One region of the Paenibacillus sp. IHBB 3054 genome, then DNA from elsewhere that is predicted to be linked to it. Evidence: riboswitches for the same ligand, from Rfam matches in the RefSeq annotation. Region 1 holds a riboswitch; the other holds the start of a gene.

Region 1 (4,411 bases):
GAGAGTAAGCATCTCAACAATTTTAGACTGGCGGAGCTGGAGCGAAAGACGCTCTCCCGCTGGACACTTAGTGCAACGAAGCTGCTTGAAACCCTGCTCGGAACTCTTGTCTGGTGAGGTGAAGGATTGTGAAAAGATCGATAACCCGCGGCTGGTACAGCATGAAAGAGCAATTTTATATTCTGATCCTGCTTTTTATCTATCGGCTGCTTTGGGGCTATTTCCTGTACAGATTCGTCAGGTCAGCCCTCATCCCGGTGCTGCTCCGTTATCCCGATACACACGCCGGCGGCAGCGGAATAGGCAGATTGCTGTATTATATCGAAGGACAGACTGCACTGGGCACAGATCCCGGGGTGCTGCGCTGGCTCTGGCTGCTGCTGGCCCTGTCAGCGCTACGGCTGCTATGCTCCCCCTTTATCCGTGCAGGGCTGCTGCATGAGCTGCACCAGGAGCGCAAAGGGGAGCGGGGAATGTTCTTTTTTCCCGGAATGAAGCTTCACGGACTCCCCGTACTGCTGTTCAGTCTAGCCGAATGGCTTCTGGCCGCAGCGCCGCTGTATTGGCTTCTCCCCAAAATGTACGGGCTTCTCCTCAGCGGTATTCTCGATTATACCCTGCTGCTGCGACTGGTTCCTTATGTTCTGGCCTGGCTCCTGTACTTCTACCTGATCCGCATTCTGCTGCTGTACATGCAGTTTGGCTACACCGGAGGAACAGGCATGTTCTCTTCCTTGCTGGTTGGCCTGAGGGTAATCCTCCCTTCCACCTGTATATCTGCACTGTTCGGCGCCGGCGGACTGCTCCTGCTGCTGCTCTCCGGAGTGACCGCACTCTTCTGTCCAGGTCTGCCCGCACTGCTGTTCCGGCAATTTTCACCGCTTCCCTCAACGCTGTTCAAAATGTGGAGCATAGCGGGGCAGTACCACCTTTGGTGCAGCAAAACATTTCCACAATAATTACGCCAGTCCCTTGGCATAATAGAAGAGTCACTGCCCCAGATAAAGGGCGGGACTCTTCTTTTGGTTACAACGTGATTTAGGGTATTTGCAAAACTGTAAATCCTCTGGTACAATGATGCCTGTACCAGTAGTAACAACTTTGTAATCTTTTGAAACTAATTTGAAGCAAATGAATGTGCCTTTAAGCATTTAACCTTGTCGATACGTCACTGTTTCGGTGCATAAAACGCCAAATTCCCGGCACCGGGAAGTGGGGGAACCATATTTTGGGTGAATTGATCTCGCTTTAGAGGGGTCATAGGGGAACCTTCTACCGAATCCTTAAGCTAACCTCGCAGGCCTTGGAAGGAGTACATCTTTTGAGAAGTCATAATTTTAAGAAGAAATGCACCGCAGCAGCATTAGGGCTGGTGATGGTGCTCACACTTGGAGCAGGGAGCGCTTTCGCCGACTCCAGAATGGATACTGTTATTACAAAAACACTGGGAACGACGTATAAAACCGGAGGCATAAGCACTGCCGGCTTTGATTGTTCTGGATTCACCAAATATGTATTTAAGAATGTTGGCCTTACCTTGCCCCGCACTTCCAAAGCACAATTCAGCGTTGGAACCGCCGTATCACGGAATAACCTCCGTTCCGGCGACCTGGTATTCTTCAATACCCTTGGCAATGGAGTCTCCCATGTCGGCATTTATGTCGGCAACGGAAAATTCGCCCAATCCTCTTCATCCCGTGGTGTAACTATCAGTTCAATGAGTCAATCCTACTGGGCCAACCGCTACGTTGGAGCCAAACGAGTAATGAGCACAACAGCTTACAAAGCTATCGCTTACGATTGACATCCCTCAGGCATTTCATCCTCCAATAAATAATTGTAACTTATAGAAATCCGGAAACTGATTATTGCCGTAATCATTTCCGGGTTTTTCCTTTTTATCTTCCTTATTCTACCTTTAACACGTATTTGAGGTCTGTGAAACACCTTTTTACTAAAAATCCCAACAAATCTAAGATAAAGCTTACTCAGCGCGTAAAGATAAGACCTTAAAAGCAAAAATAACTCTTAAAAAGTGCAAATATTATGCATTAATATGTTTTAAGTGATTGCCAAGTGGCGAAGTCTTTGTTACAATTATCGCAGTGAGTTTTTAGTAACATTTTTGTAATTATTCGATCGGGTTTTACAAAGGTTTTGTCATGTATTGGTTAACAAGCTAATCCTAATCAACAGTCGTGCCGAGTTCCCTAACCATTAGGGAAACGGGGGAACCGATTTTGGGTGAATTGACCTCCTATTCACAGAGGGGTCATAGGGGACCTTCAACCGAACCCTTAAGCTAACCTCGTAGGCATTTGGAAGGGGTATTCACTTTTGAAGAAGAAGCTAGCAGCAGCAGTACTAAGCTTTTCCATTATGCTTACCATCGGAGCAGGAAGCGCTTTCGCGGATTCCAAAATGGATAAAGTCATCGACAAGGCCATCGGAAGTAAATACGTATCCGGCGGTGTATCGACCAACGGCTTTGATTGCTCCGGATTTACAATGTACGTTTTTGATAAGATCGGTATCAATCTGCCACACCAATCCGGTTCCCAATACCAAATGGGTACTGCCATTTCCCGGGACGATCTGAGAGCGGGAGATCTTGTATTTTATAATACAAGCGGTAAAGGTGTATCCCATGTCGGCGTTTATGTCGGTGAGGGCAAATTCGCACATGCTTCATCCTCCCGTGGTGTAACCATCAGCACGATGAGTGACAGCTACTACGTCAACCGCTACGTTGGCGCCAAACGGATCATGAGTACAGATGCTTACCAATCCGTTACTTCTGATTCCCAAGACAATGATGATGTACAATAAGTTGTCGTAAAATGGGCTCTCTTCCATGATTTTTGCCGAAATCTGGAGGGGGCCTGTTTTTTTTGTCTATAAAATTACTTACCCCTCTCAATATCCGCAAAACATAAATCTCCCCAAATTTCCTCCATTTCATAAAATATTTCAGAAAATTTCTGAGTCGAATCAGGCCAGTTATGGATATAATTAGGTATAGCTAGTGCTGTTGCTCCCCATGAAAGGAGGTCGTTGGCCTTATGATTAGCTCCCCCGTTACATTCCATGTGGTTCCCATGGAGATCAGTCATGCCGAAGACATCGCCGCATGGAATTACAAAACGCCTTATAATATTTACGAATGGATGCCTTGGTCCCAAATGGAGGCGCTTGGCATTGAATTTGGCGATCCAGAGCTACGCAGAGACCAGTATGTTTCCGTGGTCAACGAGCAAGGCATCCTTTGCGGCTTTGCGCAGTTGTTTCCGATGGAGGGTGTGGTCAGGCTGGGTATTGGAATGCGCCCCGAACTTTGCGGACACGGTCTTGGCCACATTTTCATGGAAGCCATCGTTCAGGCCGCACTGAAGCGTTATCCCGAGCGGGAGATTGATTTGGAAGTATTGACCTGGAACCAGCGGGCGATCCGAACATACCAAAAATGCGGCTTCACGATCACGGATACTTATGAACGCCTTACTCCAACCGGAAATAAGCCATTTTATTGCATGGTCTATGATAAACAACATAACGTTCCATTAAATTGAAAATTTTAGTGTTGAAATCGTCCACTTTTTTGACACAAATGCTATGATAACGCTTCACCATCCTATATAATGTAGGAAGCAGCTTACATGGAGGGGACGGATGAAGATGCAGAAATGGATCATGGGCGGTTTGTTTTTCGCAGCCTGTGCCTTTGCGGTAGTGCTCTTGTTCACATTACCCGGCAAAGCAGAGGTCGCCGAAGAAAATAACCCGACGATGCCGCAAGTCACACTGGATGCCGCAAGCGCCGAAGCGATTGTACAGGCAAGCTGCATTACCTGCCACGGTGATCAGCTACAGGGCGGTCTAGGCCCTAGTCTGCAGCAGGAAGGCGGCCAGCATAACGCAGAAGAAATCTACACCATTGTTACGAAGGGACGCGGCCAAATGCCGTCTTTCAAGGATAAGCTCGCTCCCGAAGAGATTGCGAATGTCGCCATGTGGCTTGCAGAGAAGAAATAAACCTGACCTCAAAAATACAGAATGCCCGTACAAAGGATATTCAGAGCATCCTTGCACGGGCATTTTTTATATCCATTCCTATGATAGGTCGGTTTCTCCTGCGCCTAACGCGTTTTATCGAAAGCTTCGTTAAATTCATGCGCCTGGCGGAACTCTAGCGCGGCAAGCCCGCTCTCTTCTTTTGCGGACAAGCGCAGAATCACCGTTTTGTAATCAATTGTGATATGCGGATGATGATCGAAGGCTTCCGAGATCGCAGCCACCTCATCCACAAAGGCGATACCCTTCATATATTCATTAAACATATATTTGCGCACCATCATATTCGGCTCCAGCTTCCAGCCCTCCAGCTTACTTACCTGCTCACGCAGCTCTTCCT
Region 2 (4,411 bases), on a different contig from region 1:
ATGTGAGCCATGGCTTCATCGTCCATATCAACAAGCATCGTGGCATCATCAGCTCTATGAATAATACCGGCATTATTGATAATCATATCAACATGAGCGGTACTGCCCGAAATGCTACGTGCCGCTTGCTTGACACTCTCACGGTCGCCGATATCCAGCGGGATCAGAGTTAATCGGTCCGGGTACTGCTTTTTCAGTGCGTCCAGCGATTCCGACTCCTTCATATACTGACCGGCAAATACGGAATATTTGTTCTCTAGAAGCCAGCTTGCCAGAAAAAAACCTAAACCACGGTCAGCACCGGTAACAAAAGCAACCCTTTTCATGATTATGGACACACCCTTTACGATTCTTCAGGATACACGCAGCACCTCTCTCACATTAGCATGGCAGTCACGTTTTTTCAACGTCCTTCATGGGACTGTAATTCCGCTGAAAGGGGTGCTCTAACTTCCTTTTGATTTAATTTTGAACTATGTTACAATCGTAGTTACAAGTACTTATAGGAAGGTGAGATACCGATGTCTATCCAACAACTTCATACTCTGGAAGAACTGCAGCAATATGTTGCGCAACCAGGTAAAAAACTGCTTTTCAAGCATAGCACTACCTGCCCGATCAGCGCCAAGGCCAACGAGGAATTCACAGCCTATACGCAAGGCTCCGAGACTCCTGCTGCCATTGTCCATGTGATTGAAGACCGTCCGCTATCCAATCAGATTGCCGAAGATTTCGGGATCAAGCATGAATCTCCGCAGATCTTCCTGTTGGAAGACGGCGAAGTCCGTTGGAACACCTCCCATTGGAAAATCACCCGGGATGCCATCAAGGCAGCTGTGAGCCAATGAGCCAGCCGGTAATTGTCTATTCCACCACAGGATGCAGCGACTGTAATCAAGTGAAACAGTGGCTGACCGAGCAAGACGTTAGCTTCGAGGTGCGTGATGTTATGACAAGTACAGTGTATCAGGAAGAAGTCGAGAAGCTGGGCTTCATGGGTGTGCCTGTTACTGTGTACGAAGGCCGCGCAGTCAAAGGCTTCAACGTTTCCGAACTTAAGGAGCTTATTGGAGCAACCGCTGAATAATTCATAGCGTGAGGCATATAAATGCTTATATTTTGAAAAAGGCATCTCCTTGGACCTCTGTCCAGGGGATGCCTTTTATTTGCCCTTTTATTTGGCCTTATCCTGGATTCGTTGAGACATCCGCCAGAAAAGAGACATTTCCGCTGTGGGAATAGATGACGGAATCCGCTCCAAGTCCTTTATAGACCAGTCTGGGATTCATCGAAGTCGTAATTACGTATATTGGCTTTGTCGTCCAGGTCCGGCACATCTGGATATACCGGCAGCATAAGGTCACACTGCTCTCGAACAGAAATACTCTGCCTACCGGAAAAGAGGGGCGGAACCATGTATTCTGATGATGTGTATCCACCACAAGATTGACCTCGATTCCCAGCTCCTCCAGACGCCGCTTCTCCGCCGCATTGTTGGCGATTCCTGCGATCTTGTAGCCTCTAAACTTTAAGATTTTGATAAAATGCTCCCCCGCTTTAGTCGGAGCGTTAATGAGTACATATTCTTCCGAATTCGCCATATCTTCCTCTCCTCCGGCTTAGGACTTCCTTTCATTTGCCCGTACGAACACAGCAAAAAACCACAAAGGAATTCCCTCTGTGGTCCAATTAGCGGTCACATTGTGCTCATCCTCTCTAATACGCTTACGAGGTTAGCTGTCGGATTCGGGCAGTGAGAGTCGCCCTACCTGTATCCATGCGAGCATTCTCTCGCACTTTCACAGGATTCACCCCATAACCGGCTCCGACTCTCACATCGGCTGCCGATTGTTGGTTCCCCCGCTTTCCATAACGGAAATTAAGCGGACTGCGTATTCGATTGTGTAGTAAACAGAAGTAATCATACTCTGGCAATCACTACCTTGTAAACCGCCAAACCTGCCAAAATAATGCATTTAGTAAACCCAATCCAGATCAGGTAGCGCTTACTTAAGCCTCAATCTCATCATTCCTCTTATTTACTCGGCTTATCAACGATTTGCGAAAAAGCATTCAGCGTTGTGATTTTATTCACCCGATGTTGAGCAAATTGCCTTTTGTGCTCTGATCACCCTAATTCAAAAGCAGTCGTATGCACGAGATAAAAAGCCGAAAAGCGTTGATAAACACCCTTTTAGCACTTCTTATCGTTTCTTTTGCCAGAATCCCCTGAAAATCGGCTCAGAAGAATGTTTTTTTCTTTTTACAAAGCTCATGCGAAAAGGTATGATTCGGTTTGAATCCAATGCATGAAATGCGATATGAACGCTGAATTCCCGCAATGCGGGAAACGGGGGAACCATCAGGCCCGCAGGGCCTTAACTGGAAGATAAGAATCTTTCTTGGGGTGAATCCGAAGGAGACTGTGGTCTCATTAGGTAGGGCGACTCTCACCGTCCGAATCCGACAGCTAACCCCGTAAGCGACTAGAGAGAACCTTGATCCGCCACGTTTTTGCGCCAGGTGTATTTAAGCCTGTACCAAAACCGCAGCAGAGGTCCTCCTCTGCTGCGGTTTTTTGTGCGGAGTCTGCAGCTTATAAATGGGTAGGAGGGAAAACGAAATGAACCAGCGCAGGCTGTTACGTATAGAAGTGTTTGTATTCGATGCCCCCTGGCCATTCCATCATGCCACGGAGTCATCCGGCAAGTGCCGGTATGGTGTGCTGAAGCTTACGTGCAAGGCTGGGTGCAGCTGGGGAGCGGGGATACTGTCTGCGGAAGGCGATCATTTTGACGTCATTAAATGGAGCAGCTTCCTGAGAAGTATACGCAATCACAGGCTGGAAGAAGCCATCGAAATTGTACAGCAGCTAGGTGCGCAGTGGGAGCCGGGTCAGCAAGAAATCGTGCAAACGGCCCTGCTGGATTTAAAAGCCAAGCTGCAAGGCAAGGTCGTCACGTCACATCTGCAGATGGTCCCCTATTCCCGTACAGCTGGGGCCGGCGGTACGCCCCCCTTCAGACGGATGTACTATAAACCTTCAAGTTCCCTGCTGCATAAAGGCAGCTGGCAGGAACCGGACATAGCCGAGCTAATGGACAGATCCATCGCTTATTTCTCCATCTTATAACTTCTTATTCAGGAAGGAACGTGAAGACATGCCAGACCCATTATCCCCGGAATGGACAGCTGCCAGCGAGTTTGCGGAATATGTCCAAAAGAACACCGGAAATATTTATGCACTCACCAGTCTGCTGCTGGGAGAGGGTGCCGTTGCGGAAAAGACTGCGATGAAGACCTTCACTGAGCTTTATACCCGGTACCTTCATGATGATTTCATCCCGCAGCCTTTCTCTCTGGTTGCCTACCGGGAGTGCATTCAGCAGTGCTCCCGGGCTGCGGAGGAGTGCAGCCTCTTTGTTTCCAATGGATTAGCCTGGGAGGATCAGATTGTGCAGGTGTTATGGTACGGAATGCTGCTGCCCCTGCCGGCAATCAGCACCATTCTTGAGCAAAGCGTGCCTGTGCTGAAAACCCGGCTGAGACATGTGCGCGAGCAAATGTGCCGGTTGGAAACGTTGCGGCCTGAAGCAAACTTATTTGTTGTATAGCTGCTCACATAGATTAAAGAACCACTGTGGACCCCTCTCTTATCTCCGCTGATGTAATGGGCAACTTGTCGAAGCGCACGAAAAAGCCGCAGCATAGTGCCGCGGCCTTTTCTATTTATACTCAGCTCTTGCCCTTGCCGCCTTTGGCGAATCTCCAGGCCGCTGTACAGCAGCCCAGCAAGCCCACTCCGAGCATTAACGTCTGCAGCACACCCAGCAGAGTAGAGCCCTCCGGCTTAAGCATGCTGCTGAGCAGAATCAGCAGAATTGAAGCTGCGAGCATCGCGGGGATTTGATTGTTTTTTTTCAAGATTACCACTCCTTATTAAATAACATACACCATAAACCTCCACTGATCCAGTTTGGCTCTGAACTGAAGTCGTGTCAAAAACACCAATAAAATCCCATTAATAACTCACTCAATTTTCGCAACTCAAATCTCCAAATAAACCCTTGATATACTGGGTGTTTGTCGGACAAGATCCTGATTCATTCTCTTAACGCGCAACGTATTATTTATAATTCAATTGATCATTATCCACTTATTCACATTTCCTTTACTCTTATTTCCATAAAAAATGTACGTTTACAGGATCAGGACACGCATTGTCCAACAATAGGATAATTCACACTTTCATTAGGGCGTGTCTTCAAACCGCTTCCCCGCCAAAACCTGCTGCTGTATGCCCTAAGGAATCATGGGTACAGTACTATTTTCTGACCACACGCGGAGAAAGGCATTTCGCCACTAGGTAGTTTTTTTGGTGGAGGCTTACGTTTCGGTGTTTCAGAGAATT

The links. Region 1 has a riboswitch for cyclic di-AMP ahead of ACQ76X_RS32580 (C40 family peptidase). Riboswitches for the same ligand answer to the same signal wherever they lie in the genome.
Region 2: it holds a riboswitch for cyclic di-AMP, as region 1 does, so the genes downstream of both, ACQ76X_RS18680 (hypothetical protein) here and ACQ76X_RS32580 (C40 family peptidase) in region 1, are expected to answer to the same signal.

What each region holds. Positions count from the first base shown of each region.
Region 1 covers NZ_JBOFBG010000052.1:16,475-20,885, reverse strand. Annotated here, with positions in the region: gene ACQ76X_RS32595 (M1 family metallopeptidase) at 1-117, shown strand, start outside; gene ACQ76X_RS32590 (hypothetical protein) at 129-959, shown strand; cyclic di-AMP (ydaO/yuaA leader) riboswitch at 1,180-1,318, shown strand; gene ACQ76X_RS32585 (C40 family peptidase) at 1,376-1,804, shown strand; cyclic di-AMP (ydaO/yuaA leader) riboswitch at 2,190-2,332, shown strand; gene ACQ76X_RS32580 (C40 family peptidase) at 2,338-2,829, shown strand; gene ACQ76X_RS32575 (GNAT family N-acetyltransferase) at 3,063-3,569, shown strand; gene ACQ76X_RS32570 (c-type cytochrome) at 3,676-4,032, shown strand; gene ACQ76X_RS32565 (4a-hydroxytetrahydrobiopterin dehydratase) at 4,137-4,411, opposite strand, start outside.
Region 2 covers NZ_JBOFBG010000017.1:27,784-32,194, reverse strand. Annotated here, with positions in the region: gene ACQ76X_RS18700 (SDR family NAD(P)-dependent oxidoreductase) at 1-326, opposite strand, end outside; gene ytxJ (bacillithiol system redox-active protein YtxJ) at 522-848, shown strand; gene ACQ76X_RS18690 (glutaredoxin family protein) at 845-1,087, shown strand; gene ACQ76X_RS18685 (hypothetical protein) at 1,185-1,601, opposite strand; cyclic di-AMP (ydaO/yuaA leader) riboswitch at 1,708-1,896, opposite strand; cyclic di-AMP (ydaO/yuaA leader) riboswitch at 2,317-2,499, shown strand; gene ACQ76X_RS18680 (hypothetical protein) at 2,624-3,133, shown strand; gene ACQ76X_RS18675 (hypothetical protein) at 3,162-3,614, shown strand; gene ACQ76X_RS18670 (hypothetical protein) at 3,736-3,924, opposite strand.